Linked DNA regions of Moorella thermoacetica. The protein of the gene in region 4 interacts with the protein of the main gene of each other region in a pairwise test. Links are inferred from orthologs where the notes say so. Each region holds a gene or a part of one and is shown on either strand. Other genes may lie near its edges. The genes, in order: MOTHE_RS07195, dnaX, rplL and MOTHE_RS09200.

Region 1 (3,937 bases), 400 kb from region 4 along the record:
CTTTGTTGATGGTTAAGTTTACACATATCGACAAATTATGGACCCAAGCGACAAGTATTATAACATGTTATTCAAGGATTTGCAACGATTCTAAAATAACGTTCCATAATTAAATTGGTTCTTAAAGATTCAAAAATACCGTGGTTTTGTTTGTAATAAATCTTCTTCAGGTCGAGGTGCATTCCCATGGAGCCTTATCCCAGCGCAGGCCGCGGTAAGTGGGGTGACGGAGGCGGCCGTCCGGGGTCAGCTCCAGGTACTCCACCGTACAAACCAGCCGGGGTTGCACCCACCGGGGCTTCCTTAGCTCCGGGATGTTTTCCTTAAAAGGCGGCGGCCCGGGCTGGAGCTGCTGCAACTCTACCAGCAACTTCTTTTCCTCCTGCCGGTCAAAGCCTGTACCCACCTTGCCGCGGTAAACCAGCTGCCCCTCCCGGCATTCCGCCAGGATGAGGGACCCCAGGAGACGCCCGCCGGCTCCCGGTTCATAGCCGGCAATAATAAACTCCCCCGCCCGGGTGTGCCTGAATTTGCGCCATCGGGGTGAGCGTTTACCGGGGAGGTAAGGGCTGTCCAGTTCCTTGGCCATCACTCCTTCCAGCCCCTGGCCAACACAGGCCTCATAGAACTTCATACCATAGTTTTCAATAAAACTGGAGACAATCAGGTTCTCCCCCGGCGCTAATGCCTCCTGAAGCCTTTCTTTGCGCCAGCGGAGGGGCTCCGGCATAATGTTTTCGCCCTGGTAATAAAGGAGGTCAAAGGCGACAAAGATGGCCGGCATGCGCCTGGCCGCCTGCCTTACTTTAAGGGGGTCTCCCAGGCGGCCCCTCCCCTGGAGGAGGCTGAAGGAAGGCTTGCCATCCTTCCCGGGGACGATAATCTCCCCGTCCAGTACTGCCGGTTGCCCTTTTACCCGCTGGTGGAGGCTGGCCAGTTCGGGAAAGGTGGGTGTAATGTTCAGGAGGTTGCGGGATTGGAGGAGGGTTTGTCCCTCAAGGTAGGCCAGGCAACGATAGCCGTCCCATTTTATTTCATACAAGAAATCCGGGGAATCGAAGGGCCTGCTGATTACGGCGAGCATAGGCCTGATCTGGAACAGGGGCAGGCCGGCTCCGGTAGTGGTCATGAAGTTTTGCGCCGGCGGCGGGGCTTGCGGTCCTCGACGTCGGCAGCAACTTTCTCCTTTTCCTGCCTGACCAGTTCGATGCTGGCTTTCAGGGCCTCCATGAGATCGACTACTTTGCCGGCCTCCGGCCGGGCCGGAACCTCTACTTCTTCCCCGGCGATTTTGGCTTCGATGACCTGGAGCAGGGCCTGGCGGTAGGTGTCCGTATATTTCTCCGGCTGGAAACTGGTTGCCATGCTCTTGATCAGGGTAACAGCCATCTTCACCTCGTTCTCGCGGAGGTTCACCTGGAAGTCCAGTTCCGGCATCCCGGTTACAGGTCTTACCTCCCGGGGGTAAAACATGGTGCTCATTACCAAGGCCGGGCCATAGACCCTGACCGTCGCCAGGGATTCCCGGCTCCGGATAGTTACCCGGGCGACGGCCACCTTGCCCGTCTCCTCCATAGCCTTTTTCAAGAGGAGATAAGGCTTCTGGCCCATGTCGGCCGGGGCCAGGTAGTAAGAGCGGGAGAAGTAGATAGGGTCGATTTCCTCCAGGTCGACGAAGTCCATGATGTTAATGCTCCTGGTTTTTTCGGCGGGAATAGCCTCCAGGTCTTCCTCCCGCAAGATTACATACTTGCCCTTTTCGTATTCATAGCCGCGTGCTATCTCCTCCGGCGGTACCTCCACCTGGCAGTAGGGGCAGTACTTCCGGTACTGGATGGGTGTTTTGCAACGGGTATGCAGGTAATTGAACTTGAGGTCGTTGCTCTCGGTGGCCGGGTAGAGCTTCACCGGCACATTGACCAGGCCGAAGCTGATGGCGCCTTTCCACAGGGGCCGCATGGCTCTCACCTCAGGCTTTTCCCTAGTATCTCCATCCGGCCGGGTGGCAATACGGCAAAAAGAAAAGCCCGGGCGCCCCGGGCCGGCCAGGATCGGCACAACTATTCCAGTTCGGTTACAAAGGCCCGGAGTCTTTCCAGGCCGGCTTCGATCTGGTCCATGGAGGTGGCATAGGAGAGGCGCAGGTAAGGTTCGGCGCCGAAGGCGACGCCCGGTACCACTGCCACCTGGAATTCATTCAGCAGGGCTGTAGCGACATCGGTGGAGTTGCCCAGGACCCGACCCCGGAATTTGCGGCCGAACAACTTGCCGATATAGGGGAAAACGTAGAAAGCACCGCCGGGCTGGTTGCATTCGATGCCCGGTAACTCCCGCAGGCCCGCCAGGATGCGGTTGCGGCGTTGTTCAAACTCGCGACGCATCATTTCCACGGCTTCCTGGCTGCCGGTCAGGGCAGCCACGGCCGCCTTCTGGGCGATGGAGGTGGGATTGGAAGTCGAGTGGCTCTGGAGATCCGTCATGGCTTTGGCCACGGGCCGCGGCGCAGCGGCATAGCCAATCCGCCAGCCGGTCATGGCGTAGGTCTTGGACACCCCGTCAATGAGGATGGTCCGTTCTTTTACCTCCGGCGCCAGGGAGGCGATGCTGGTGTGGGTCAGGCCGTCGTAGAGGAGGGCGGCATAAATTTCATCGGAAATGACTATCAGGTCCCGGGCAACAATTACTTCAGCCAGGGCTGCCAGTTCCTCCCGGCTGTAGACAGCGCCGGTTGGGTTACATGGCGAATTGAGGATTAAAAGCCTTGTCCGCGGGGTAATGGCCGCTTCCAGCAACCCTGGCGTCAACTTAAAGCCGGTGTCGGGGCCGGTGGTGACTACCACCGGGACACCGCCGGCGAGTTTAACCTGTTCGTAATAGCTTACCCAGTAGGGGGCGCTAAGGATCACCTCATCACCAGCGTTAAGTAAAACCTGCATGGCATTATAGAGGGAATGCTTGGCGCCGCAGGAGACGACGATATCTGCCGGTTCATAGGTCACTCCCCGGGCAGCCAGGCTGGCGCATATTGCCTGGCGCAGTTCAGGAATCCCGGCTACCGGCGTGTAACGGGTAAAGCCGGCTGCCAGGGCGTCGATGGCTGCCTGTTTGATATGCTCCGGTGTACCGAAATCAGGCTCGCCGGCGCTGAAGTTTATTACCTTCACCCCTTTAGCCTTCATGGCTTTGGCCTGGGCGTCAATGGCCAGGGTGGGTGAAGGACTGATACCGGCAGCCCGCTGGGCAAGTTGCATCTTAAATCCCTCCAGAAATATTGCTAGCTTTATTATTTATCCCGCCCGGGCTTTTGTAAAGGATTTTTCAACTGCCAGCTAGGACCCGGTCTCCGGCCCTTCCTGGCCGTCCCCGGCATTAGCCAGTTCGTAGGCCCGGCAGGAGATCTCCTGATAGTAGCTGGCCAGCAGCTGCTGAAACTCCCGGGCATAAGGACCAAGGGGTGGCGGGCCCAGGCGTTTTAAAACAGCCCGGGGTATGGCTGGAGGTGCGATATTGACCTGGAAAAGGGCCAGCTCCGGGCCCGCCCGCCAGAATTCGCCCGGGTCCCGGGGAAGCACCGGCAAAAGCTCCTCGCCCCCGGCAGCCGTTTCTTCCCCGCCTCCGGCAGCAGCCGCCGTCGCGCTTCCGCCGGCAAGGGCGGCCCGTTTCTCCCGCAGGGCGGTAATTAACTCTTCTTTCCCCCGGCCCCGCAGGCGAAAAACAAGGAAGGATGGTTGTCCCGGAGCTTTTGCAGCAGGGACCCCAACTCCCCCTCAGCTTCCACCCGGAGAACCGGCAGGCCGGGGACACCCGGGAGGCCGCCGTCCGGGCTCCCGGCCCGGCACCTGGCCTCCGGCCAGTCCGAGTCTCAGGGCTTCCTTCGCCGTGACGACCCCCGTTGAGGCACCTTCGCGCCAGAACCGGGACAGGGACTCCAACTCTT
Region 2 (4,139 bases), 1.8 Mb from region 4 along the record:
GATCGAAATTATGCAAGGCCTGTCCCCGGTTACGGACTACTTTCCACAGGTACATATACCTTCTTTCTGCAGCCTCCAGCCGGTAGATGGCCTGATCAACCAGGTCCGGTTCCGTAACTTCGGCAAAAAAACGCTGGGCCGCCAGCCATTCCTCCCTGGCTTCTCTGATGGCTTCAGCCATTTTTTCTAATTCTTCCCTCGGTCCCAGTTCCATAAAACCGGCCACCTCCCAACTGCCTTTGGTGATAGGATATGCAGCTGGGAATTATTTCTTGCCAACTTTTTGCTCTATCCCAATTTTATTCTAGTTCGTGGCGGCCGGCAAAGGCCCGGGCCAGGGTAACCTCATCAGCGTATTCCAGATCGCCGCCGACGGGCAAGCCGTAGGCCAGGCGGGTAACCTTTACCCCCAGGGTTTTCAGCAGTTTGTCCAAGTAAAGGGCCGTCGATTCCCCCTCGACATCGGCATTAGTGGCCAGGATGACCTCCTTGACTTTCCCGTCATGAAGCCGGGCCAGGAGCTCCTTGACCCTTAACTGCTCCGGGCCGATACCATCCACGGGGGATATGGCTCCCTGGAGGACGTGGTACAGGCCCCGGTACTGGCGTGTTTTCTCCAGGGCGATAATGTCCCGTGCTTCTTCAACCACACAGATGCAGGAGTGATCCCTTTCCGGATCACTGCAGAGGCGGCAGGGATCCCTGTCAGTGAAGTTACCGCAGATGGAGCAATAGATTGTCTTCTGGCGCGCTTCCAGGATAGCCGCCGCCAGGTCCCGGGCTTCGCTGGCCGGAACTTTAAGGAGATGAAAGGCCAGGCGCTGGGCTGTCTTGGGGCCGATTCCGGGTAGCCTGCCCAGGGCGGTAATCAGTTTATTGAGGGGCTCCGGGTAATACATTCCCTAAAACCCCGGCAGGCGGATATTGCCAGTAATCTTCGCCATTTCCCTGGTTACCATCTCCTGGGACTGGTGCAGAGCCTCGTTGACGGCCGCCAGGATAAGGTCCTGGAGCATCTCCACGTCTTCAGGATCAACGGCTGCCGGGTCAATTTTAATGTTGACTAGTTCCTGGCGACCATTGGCCGTAACTTTTACTACCCCACCGCCGGCGCTGGCCTCAACCGTCCTCTCCCCCAATTCCTCCTGGAGTCTGGCTACCTGGGCCTGCATCTTCTGCATCTGTTTCATCATTTTGTTCATATTGCCCATGCCCATTGATTCAATCCTCCTTCAGGTCTTTCAGTCCTTGATCTCCACTTTATCCGCCCCGAAAAAGTTCACCAACCGGGTCAAGGTATCGCCGGTGTCCCCCGGTGGGGAGGGTTTCCCGGAGGTAATGACTACTTTTAAAGGCCGGCCGAAGACCGCAGCCAGGGCTTTCTCCACCTTCTGCCTGTTACCAGGCTGCTCCAGCATGCCCCGGTGAAAATCGGCTTTGACGGCCAGAGTCAGGGTATCACCATCTATTGCTACCGGTTCGCCCTCCCGCAGGAAGGCCTGAAGCTGGATGCTTTCCCTGCGGGCGGCAGCCAGGACTTCCGGCCAGTGTTCCTGCACTACGGCCAGTTCCAGCCCCGGAGATGCCGGCGAACCGGGTTCCAGGCCGGTCGCGGTCTCCGGCCCGGCCAGCCCTGCCCGATCCCTGCCGGCAGCCTGCGGGAATTCCCGGGAACGGTTAATTACTCGGGCCCGTCCAGCAGGAGACCCTGCCCCGGGGGCCTCAAGTGGGCCGCTGTTTCCCCGTTCCTGCCCGCCGGCATCAGCCCGGCTCCCCGGGGCAACCGGCGGCCTGCCCCCTTCTCCTTGGTTCCTGGTGGCAACCTTTTCCCGGGTCCTGCTGGGAGCGGAACCTTCCAGGGCGGCCAGACGTGCCTCCAGTTCCGCCACCCGCCGGGCCAGGCCTTCCAGGGAGGGGCCGGGGGCAACCAGGAAGCCAGCCAGGGTCATCTCCAGGATGACCCGCGGCTGGTTGCTCCGGCGCAGAGCCGCTCCACCTTGCTGTAGCCTTTCCATGAGGTCTAGCAGGCGATGGTGGTCAAACTGCCGGGCTTGAGCCGCCACCTGCTCCACTTCCTCAGGCAGAAGGCCGGTCAGGGAGCCGGCGCCGGGGTCCACTTTTAAGAGCAGAAGGTTGCGGGTATGATCGAGTAAGTCCTCAAGCAGGCGCCGGGGCTCGATACCGGATGCCAGGGCTTTATCTACCAGGTTCAACACCCCGGCACCATCGCCGGTAGCCAGGGCATCGGTCAGGGCCAGGAGGGTGTCCAGTCGCGCCGTGCCCAGGGTAACTGCTACCTGCCCGGCCGTTACCGGTCCCCTGGTGCCGCTGGCCAGAATCTGGTCCAGGAGGCTGAGGGCATCCCGCAAGCCGCCGGCAGCCTTGCGGGATAAGAGGCTCAAAGCTCCGGGCTCAATCTCCACCCCGTTGGCTGCTGCCACTTCCTGAAGGCGACCGGCAATGGCCTGTACCGTCAGGGGGTGAAAATCAAAGCGCTGGCAGCGGGATAGGATGGTCGGCAGAACCTTGCGCGGCTCGGTGGTAGCCAGAATAAAGACTGCATGGGCCGGGGGCTCTTCTAGGGTTTTCAGGAGGGCATTAAAGGCCTCCTGGGTCAGCATATGGACTTCATCGATAATATAAACCTTGTACCTGCCTTCTACCGGACCCAGAGGTATTTTCTCAATCAGATTGCGGATCTCGTCAATCCCCCGGTTGGAGGCGGCGTCCATCTCCAGGACGTCCAGGGAGTTTCCGGCCAGGATACGCCGGCAATTGGCGCATTCGTTACAGGGTTCCCCCTCCCGGGGTGCCAGGCAATTGATGGCCCGGGCCAGTATTTTCGCCGTGCTGGTTTTCCCCGTACCCCTGGGGCCACAGAAGAGGTAGGCGTGAACCAGGCGCCCGGTACGCAGGGCGTTACGAAGGGTCCTGGTTATATGTTCCTGCCCCACCACCTCGGCAAAGGTGCGAGGCCGCCACTGCCGGTACAGGGCCTGGTACTGGGCCAATTCTTTCACCTTCTTTTGCCGGAATAATAGTGCACCTGCAAATAACTGCCGGCAGGTAGGAAAACAGGTATGTAAAAAAGGGATTATTCACCATCCGAATAATCCCTTCTTGTCACCTTAAGTGACCGTGCACCCACTGTTGAACATGGCCTCCGGGCGTTACCGGTGCAGGTAACTCCAACCAGGTACCCCTGCGGCACCCGAGGCTGCTCACTTACCGCTGCTTCCTCCCGGACCTGACGGGGTTCATGAGTTCTCGTCGCGCAGGACCCGGTTCTCTTCGCCCCTTACACCGGCCGGACCCCACAGGTCAGGTCCGCCAGTGGGACTTCAACCCCGCTATAGCGGTTTGCGGGTTACAGGGCACCGCTACCTCCCCATCTAGCACGGTCAAATCTGGAAAAATTAAAATGGCGGAGAGAGTGGGATTCGAACCCACGAGACAGGATTGTGACCCGTCTACTCGCTCTCCAGGCGAGCGCCTTCGACCACTCAGCCATCTCTCCGCGCCAAACTGATGGTCGTTTATAGTTAAATCTGTTAGCTAGTTTATTATACAGCTAACTAGGCTTAATTGCAAGCCGTCTTTTGCCTTAGTCATCCCTCGCCCCAGCCTTCGATCGATTCTCCTTTCGGTAGAAGCTTGCTCGCTGCAAACAAAAGGCAGCGTGGCATCTTCACGCTCTCACCGGTTAAAGTTCGTCGTGCCGGGAGACTTCGCCGGAACTCAGTAGTTGGTAATCATCAGATGCCTCGCGGACTTATCGTTTCGGTTCTGAAAACTAACCTGGTATCTTTTGTTAAAGGCCCGGATTCTAAAGCCGTGATCCCGGTAGAGGTCGTAAATAAAGGGCGTATTTTTAATTACCAGCATAAACCTTGCCCGGCATGCGCCAGCGAGATAGGCTGCCAGGCGCTCCTGATCGGCTGGTCCGAAAGACATCCCGGCGTAGGCGCTGAAATCACTATCATAGGGCGGGTCCAGGAAGATAAAATCCTCCGGCCCGGGGGCAGTCTGGCGGAGAAACTCTTCGAAATCCAGGCAAAAAATCCTGGCCTTACCCAGGTGTTCGCGTACTTCACGGGATTTGAGGTAGGCTATCTTACGGGCGAAATCCTTATCGTTAT
Region 3 (2,758 bases), 650 kb from region 4 along the record:
CAACATCCTGGATGGTCATCCGTTCGCGTACCACTCGTTCCATCCGCGCCAGACCGATACGAAACTGGTTCTGTAAGAGTTCTCCGACCGAACGCAGGCGCCGGTTACCCAGGTGGTCGATATCATCGGGTTTTACCTCGCCATCCATGAGGCGAAGGAGATATTTGATGGTATAGATAATGTCCTCTTTGGTTAAGGTGCGGATGTACTCTTCCCGACCGTCAACCTCCCGGGTCAGGATGCCGTGATTAAATTTCTTGTGGAGCTTATAGCGGCCGACATTGCCCAGATCATAACGTCTGGGGTCAAAGAAGAGGGATTCCAGCAAGTTTCTGGCGCTGTCCACCGTCGGCGGTTCACCTGGCCGCAGGCGTTTATAGATTTCAACCAGGGCCTCTTCTTCAGATTCCGTGTTATCCTTTTCCAGGGTGTTCTGGATACGGCCGTCGTAATCAAAAAGCTCAAGAATTCGGGCATTGGTGTTGTAGCCCAGGGCACGGAGGAGGATTGTTACCGGTATTTTACGGGTACGATCAATGCGGACATAAATGCTCTCCGTATTATCGGTTTCAAACTCCAGCCAGGCGCCCCGGTTGGGGATCACCGTGGCTCCGTAAACCTTGGTTCCGCTGGCATCAATACCTTCAGCATAATAGGCACCCGGCGAACGGACCAGTTGGCTGACAATAACCCTCTCGGCGCCATTGATGATAAAGGTGCCCTTATCGGTCATCAGGGGGAAATCCCCCATGAAGACCTCCTGTTCCTTAACCTCGCCGGTTTCTCTGTTAATCAAGCGTACCTTGACCCGCAGGGGGGCAGCGTAGGTCATATCCCGCTCTTTGCATTCGTCCTCTGAATACTTGGGCTCGCCCAGGGAATAATCTACAAATTGCAGAATCAGGTTGCCGGTGAAGTCCTGAATAGGCGAGATATCGTGAAAGAGCTCCCGCAGTCCAGTATCAATAAACCACTGATAGGAGTTACGCTGGATTTCAATAAGGTTTGGTAACTCCAGGGTCTCTTTGATCTTGGCAAAGGTCCACCGTTCCCTGGCCCCAACCTTGACTGGATAAGCCAAAGTTCAAGTCCCCCCCACAAGAAATTCAAAAGCAAGGCACTAAAAAACCTCGCTTTTGTCATCTAAAATTCCTGCTACCTATTATTTCCGTATGAGGTAATACTTAATCCTCTGCCCACAATTAATGGCATTTTATTATGCTAGCACAAGGGGTGATAAATGTCAAGGAAAATTGCGGGCAAAAAATGATAAGCCGGGGAACCCAGGGTTCCCCGGCTGCCAGCCCGACTATTTAATCTCGACGGTGGCGCCGGCCTCTTCGAGTTTGGCCTTGATGCTCTCAGCTTCCTCTTTGCTGACCTTTTCTTTAACCGGCTTGGGTGCTTCGTCGACCAGGGCCTTCGCCTCTTTTAGCCCCAGTGCGGTAATCTCCCGGACGACTTTGATAACGTTGATCTTCTTGTCACCGGCTTCCTTCAAGATGACGTCGAACTCGGTTTGCTCTTCAGCCGGTGCTTCAGCCGGGGCGGCGGCACCGGGGGCTACAGCCATGGCCACCGGAGCGGCGGCGCTGACGCCGAATTCATCCTCCAGGGCTTTCACCAGCTCAGACAATTCCAGAACCGTCAATCCTTTTACGGCTTCAATGATTTCCTGTACTTTGCTCATGATGTAAATTCCTCCTTATGTTAAGCTACTGCTTCCTTTTGCTTGCGGATGGCTTCGAGGGCGTAGACCAGGTTGCGCATGTTACCAGCCAGGACATTGACCAGGCCGGACAGGGGCGCCTGGAAACCGCCTACCATTTTAGCCAGGAGCTCCTCGCGGGACGGCAGGTCGGAAAGGGCCTTGATCTCGTTGATGCCAATAATTTTGCCCTGCAATACACCGACCTTGATCTGGAAAGTCTTGCTGTTGCGCACTACCTCATTCAATATTTTCGCAGGGGCCACAGGATCAGTAGCGCTGAAGGCTATCGCTGTTGGACCCTGGAGGTGAGGTTCGAGGCCATCCAGGCCAAGTTCTCGGGCCGCCCGGGCCGTCAGGGTGTTCTTTACTACCTTGAACTCTACTCCGGCCTCCCGCAATTGCCGGCGGAGTTTAGTCATCTCCGCTACATTTAGTCCCCGGTAATCAGCCAAGATGGAAAGAATAGAGGTTCCCAATTTATCTTTTATCTCCTGCGTAGCTGCCACCTTGGCCTCACGTTGCTTATTCATTTAGTCACCTCCTGTCTGCTTAAAAAGTTAAAGCCCCCGCAGACAGGCGAGGGCAATAGCTGACTAACCGTTTAGACGGTTAACTTTTTTACCTCGGCAGGCAAATTTAAGCCGATGGCACCTGCTGTCTACGGCAAACCAATATTTAGTTAACTGGTATATTTATTTAACAGCCCGCAAGGGATTGACCCTGATTCCCGGTCCCATGGTAGTGGCCAGGCTGACGCTCTTTAAATACTGACCCTTGGCCGTGGCCGGTTTGGCCCTTAAAAGGGCGTCCATCAAGGCCTGAAAGTTTTCTTTTAATTTGCTGGCTTCAAAGCTGGCCTTACCGATTGGGGCATGGATAATGGCTGTCTTATCAACCCGGAATTCGATTTTACCTGCTTTCACTTCTTTGACAGCCCGGGCTATATCCATGGTAACTGTGCCTGCCTTGGGGTTGGGCATTAAACCCCGGGGGCCCAGGATGCGGCCCAGTCTACCGACCAGGCCCATCATATCCGGAGTGGCGATG
Region 4 (4,076 bases):
GCAAAGTTTACTAGCGTCTCGAACCCAGTCGTCTCCGCCTGTACCCCAAATCGTTTACATATTCATGGTTTGTGGCGGGGGCGCCAGCCCCAGGATGGGCTCTTTGAAAAACGCTCTCTTCTTTGGCTGGCTTTGTGCTGCCTTGCTGCAAACAAATGTCAGGGCTAAATTTTTATGGTATTTGTTTGTGGATGCCGTGCCACAATGGCTAACTCTTTTTACCTTTCTAATTCCACCTGTTTCTTTATATTCCTCCTGGGCCGGGTTAAATTCTATTTTCCTGCACCAGCTTAATTTTATCATACCCGCCTAAAAGCCCGGCCAAACTTGCCATCAACTCCGGCACCGGTTCTATCCAATAACGCCTGTGTAAGGCGATAGTCCTACGGCTGTCGGCCAGATAGAGATATACCTGACAGGGACCCGGGTGGGCGGCTAAAGTATCCCTCAGGGCTGTTAGCTGTCCCTCACTAGATAGCTTGAGGTAGAGACGTCCCCCACCCTGCCGGGCCTCCGGTAATGTCCCGTGGGTCCCTGCCGGAGGAGGGAGGGTCCGGTCTCCCCCGCCGGCCTCCGGCGCCAGGGGCCGGACCAGGTTGGCCAGGACCTGGACCCCTTCTTCCTGTTTATCGACCTGCCCCTGGACCAGGACGGCCCGGTCGGGAGCGAGCCAGGAACGTACCTGGCTGTACATCCGGGGAAAGAGGACAGCTTCTACCTGACCGCTGAAATCCTCCAGGGTGAGAACGGCCATGGGATCACCCTTACGGGTTACCAGCCGGCGCAGGCCGCTGACCAGGCCGCCGATGGTAACCTGGCTGCCATCGGCTATCTCCGCCAGATCGGCCAGGGAATGGGAGGTCAGCTTTTTTAATACCGGAGCATAGGGTTCCAGGGGATGGCCGCTCAGGTAAAAGCCCAGGAGTTCCTTTTCCATGGCCAGTATATCGGCCCGGGAGAAGTCGGTTACCTGGGGCAGGGGGGGATCGTTAACCTCTTCAGGCACCAGGTCCATGAGGGAAACCTGGCCGCTGCGGCGGTCTTCCTGACGCCTGGCGGCCACTTCCAGGCACTCGTCCAGGCCGGCCAGGAGCTGGCGGCGGTTGGGGTTGATAGAATTAAAGGCGCCGCAGCGGATGAGGCTCTCCACCACCCTTTTATTGGCCTGGCGGCTGTCCACCCGCCGGCAGAAGTCCAGGAGGGAGGTAAAGGGACCGCCTGCTTCCCGGGCGGCAATAATGGCCAGGGCGGCGGCCCGGCCAGCGTTTTTAACGGCCGCCAGGCCAAAGCGGATCTGCCTCCCAGTGACGGTGAAATCGACCCCTGATTCATTGACATCCGGCGGCAGGACGGCGATCCCCAGGCGCTGGCACTCAGCCAGGTAGGGCTCCATCTTGTCCAGGTGCTCGGCCACGCTGGAAAGAAGGGCGCCCATAAGCTCGGCCGGGTAATGGGCCTTCAGGTAGGCCGTCTGATAGGCTACCAGGGCGTAGGCCGCCGAATGGCTGGCATTGAAGCCGTAGCCGGCGAAGTATTCCATCAGCTCAAAAATTTTCTGCGCGACATCCCGGGGTATAGCCTTGGCCTCTGCCCCGGCCAGGAAGCGATCCCGCTGGGCCGCCAGGACCTCGGGCTTCTTTTTCCCCATGGCCCGGCGCAGGAGGTCGGCCTGGCCCAGGGTAAAACCGGCCAACTCGCTGGCAATGCGCATGACCTGCTCCTGGTAGAGGATAACCCCGTAGGTGTCTTTGAGTATCGGTTCCAGGGCCGGGTGCAGGTAACTGATGGGGGTAACCCCGTGTTTGCGCTTAATAAAATCTTCGACCATACCGCTTCCCAGTGGCCCGGGCCGGTAGAGGGCCACCAGGGCGATGATATCTTCAAAGCGCTCCGGCTTGAGTTCTTTCAGGATGGCCCGCATGCCGCTACTTTCTAGCTGGAAGATGCCGCTGGTTTCACCGCTGGCCAGAAGCTGGTAGGTTGGCCGGTCATCCAGGGGCAGGCTTTCCAGGTCCAGTTCCCGGCCATGGTTGCGCCGGATGGCCTCCCGGGCGTGGCCGATAACCGTCAGGGTGCGGAGGCCCAGCAGGTCCATCTTCAATAGCCCCAATTCCTCCACAGCCTGCATGGGGTACTGGGTGGTAACGGCATCCCCTGTCTTTTGCAGGGGCAGATAATGAATTAAAGGCTCCCGGGTGATGACAATCCCCGCGGCATGGATGGAGGCATGGCGGGGCATACCCTCGATGGCCCGGGCCGTATCCAGGAGTTCCCGCACCTCCCGGTTGCCTTCGTAGCTCTCTTTTAAATCCGGGCTGGTGGCCAGGGCCCTCTCCAGGGTAATACCCAGCTCCATGGGCACCATCTTGGCGATCCTGTCCACCTCACCCAGGGGCAAACCCAGGACACGGCCCACATCCCGGACGGCCGCCCGGGCGGCCATGGTACCGAAGGTAATGATCTGGGCCACATGGTCACGGCCGTACTTCTCCAGGACATACTGGATGACTTCATCCCGCCGTTCGAAGCAGAAGTCCATGTCGATGTCCGGCATACTGACCCGTTCGGGGTTTAAAAAACGTTCAAAGAGGAGGTTGTAGCGCAGGGGATCAATGGAGGTTATCCCCAGGCAGTAGGCCACCAGGCTGCCGGCGGCCGAACCCCGACCCGGCCCCACCGGGATCCCCCGCCGGCGGGCGAAATTGACCATATCCCAAACTATCAAGAAATAGCCCGGATAGCCCATTTGCTCGATTATACCCAGCTCGTACTCCAGGCGCTGCCGGGCCGTTCCATCGTCATGGGGGTAACGCCGTTTAAGGCCCTCGTAACTCAGGCGGCGGAGATAACTGGCTGCGTCCTCTCCTGCCGGCACCTGGTAGGCCGGCAGGTGTAACCGGCCGAAGGTGAAGTCGAAATGGCAGCGCTCGGCGATGGCCAGGGTGTTGGCCAGGGCTGAGGGTACCTCCCGGAAGAGGTTGTCCATCTCGGCAGGAGATTTTAAATAAAACTGGGCCGTGGGAAAACGCAGGCGGTTAGGATCGTCCAGGGTCTTGCCTGTCTGGATACAGAGGAGGACGTCATGGGCCCGGGCCTGGTCCTGGCGAATGTAGTGGACGTCATTGGTGGCGACCAGGGGAATTTTTAATCTGGCTGCCAGGTCTACCAGCCGGCGGTTGAGCTGCCGCTGTTCCGGCAGGCCCTGGTCCTGGAGTTCCAGGTAAAAATTCTCCGGGCCAAAGACCTCCCGCAGCCAGGTAGCCGCCTCATAGGCCGCATCTTCCCGGTTCTTTAAAAGGTGGGCTGGCACTTCCCCAGCCAGGCAGGCGCTCAGGGCTATGAGACCCTGGCTGTGGCGGCTCAAAAGCTCCCGGTCCACCCGGGGCTTGTAATAGAAACCTTCCAGGAAGGCAGCCGAGACCAGGGCCGTGAGGTTGCGGTAACCCGTGGCGTCGGTGGCCAGGAGGACCAGGTGGTACTGGTAATCATCCCGGTGGGGCTCCCGGTCGTGGCGGGAGCGGGGAGCCACATAAACCTCGCAGCCGATAATGGGCTTGATGCCTTGTTCCCGGGCCGCTTTATAGAACTCCACGGCGCCGTACATGACGCCGTGATCCGTGAGGGCCAGGGCGGGCATACCCATTTCCCCGGCGGCCCGGACCAGATCCTTGATGCGGCCGGCTCCATCCAGGAGGCTGTATTCACTGTGGACATGGAGGTGGACGAAAGACTTCATGGGGAGTAATTTCTACATCCAGGGGCAGATTCCTTTTCTGGCATAACCCCATCTAAAGAGACGTAAGATATTTAGGAAGCCGCCCCCTTCCTAGTGTACCCTGTTTCGGAGGCCACTTATAAATGGACGGTTTTTTACCCAAGCTGCTGCTCATCTTCTTTACCGCCCTGGGAGTCGTCCTGGGAGCGGCCATAGTGGGCTCCCTGGCGGCCATCCTGGTCGGGCAACCTCCCTTAAGAACCATGACCCGCCTGGCCCTGGAGATCAAGATCTGGGCCATTGCCGCTGCCATGGGCGGTACCTTCAGTGCCATTGAGATTTTAGGCCAGGGCCTCCTGGA

Evidence for each region.
Region 1: the proteins of MOTHE_RS09200 (region 4) and MOTHE_RS07195 interact in binary tests that used the Escherichia coli proteins (3 or more experiments, as listed by UniProt). The link is inferred for Moorella thermoacetica from one-to-one orthologs.
Region 2: the proteins of MOTHE_RS09200 (region 4) and dnaX interact in binary tests that used the Escherichia coli proteins (3 or more experiments, as listed by UniProt). The link is inferred for Moorella thermoacetica from one-to-one orthologs.
Region 3: the proteins of MOTHE_RS09200 (region 4) and rplL interact in binary tests that used the Escherichia coli proteins (3 or more experiments, as listed by UniProt). The link is inferred for Moorella thermoacetica from one-to-one orthologs.

The regions. Positions count from the first base shown.
Region 1 is NZ_CP012369.1:1,431,143-1,435,079, forward strand. What follows is about bases 1,157-3,937. They hold MOTHE_RS07195 (pyridoxal phosphate-dependent aminotransferase), read right to left. Parts: upstream 3,252-3,937; coding sequence 2,061-3,251; downstream 1,157-2,060. Other genes in these bases: ku (non-homologous end joining protein Ku), read right to left, coding at 1,157-1,959; MOTHE_RS07200 (hypothetical protein), read right to left, coding at 3,330-3,578; MOTHE_RS07205 (SNF2 helicase-associated domain-containing protein), read right to left, coding at 3,768-3,937. In the rest of the region: ligD (non-homologous end-joining DNA ligase), read right to left, coding at 167-1,129; more of ku, read right to left, coding at 1,126-1,156. UniProt on the Escherichia coli protein: Shows aminotransferase activity with methionine and histidine as substrates, and to a lesser extent also with phenylalanine.
Region 2 is NZ_CP012369.1:27,622-31,760, reverse strand. What follows is about bases 627-3,609. They hold dnaX (DNA polymerase III subunit gamma/tau), read right to left. Parts: upstream 3,012-3,609; coding sequence 1,242-3,011; downstream 627-1,241. Other genes in these bases: MOTHE_RS00160 (YbaB/EbfC family nucleoid-associated protein), read right to left, coding at 903-1,217; recR (recombination mediator RecR), read right to left, coding at 627-899. Outside these bases: MOTHE_RS00170 (DUF2508 family protein), read right to left, coding at 1-214; more of recR, read right to left, coding at 300-626; MOTHE_RS00145 (DNA adenine methylase), read right to left, coding at 3,739-4,139. UniProt on the Escherichia coli protein: Part of the beta sliding clamp loading complex, which hydrolyzes ATP to load the beta clamp onto primed DNA to form the DNA replication pre-initiation complex.
Region 3 is NZ_CP012369.1:2,475,918-2,478,675, forward strand. It holds rplL (50S ribosomal protein L7/L12), read right to left. Parts: upstream 1,691-2,758; coding sequence 1,310-1,690; downstream 1-1,309. Other genes in the region: rpoB (DNA-directed RNA polymerase subunit beta), read right to left, coding at 1-1,081; rplJ (50S ribosomal protein L10), read right to left, coding at 1,711-2,241; rplA (50S ribosomal protein L1), read right to left, coding at 2,404-2,758. UniProt on the Escherichia coli protein: The binding site for several of the GTPase factors involved in protein synthesis (IF-2, EF-Tu, EF-G and RF3). Is thus essential for accurate translation.
Region 4 is NZ_CP012369.1:1,829,554-1,833,629, forward strand. The notes cover bases 66-4,076. They hold MOTHE_RS09200 (DNA polymerase III subunit alpha), read right to left. Parts: upstream 3,737-4,076; coding sequence 266-3,736; downstream 66-265. Other genes in these bases: MOTHE_RS09205 (YtrH family sporulation protein), read left to right, coding at 3,859-4,076. UniProt on the Escherichia coli protein: DNA polymerase III is a complex, multichain enzyme responsible for most of the replicative synthesis in bacteria. This DNA polymerase also exhibits 3' to 5' exonuclease activity. The alpha chain is the DNA polymerase catalytic subunit.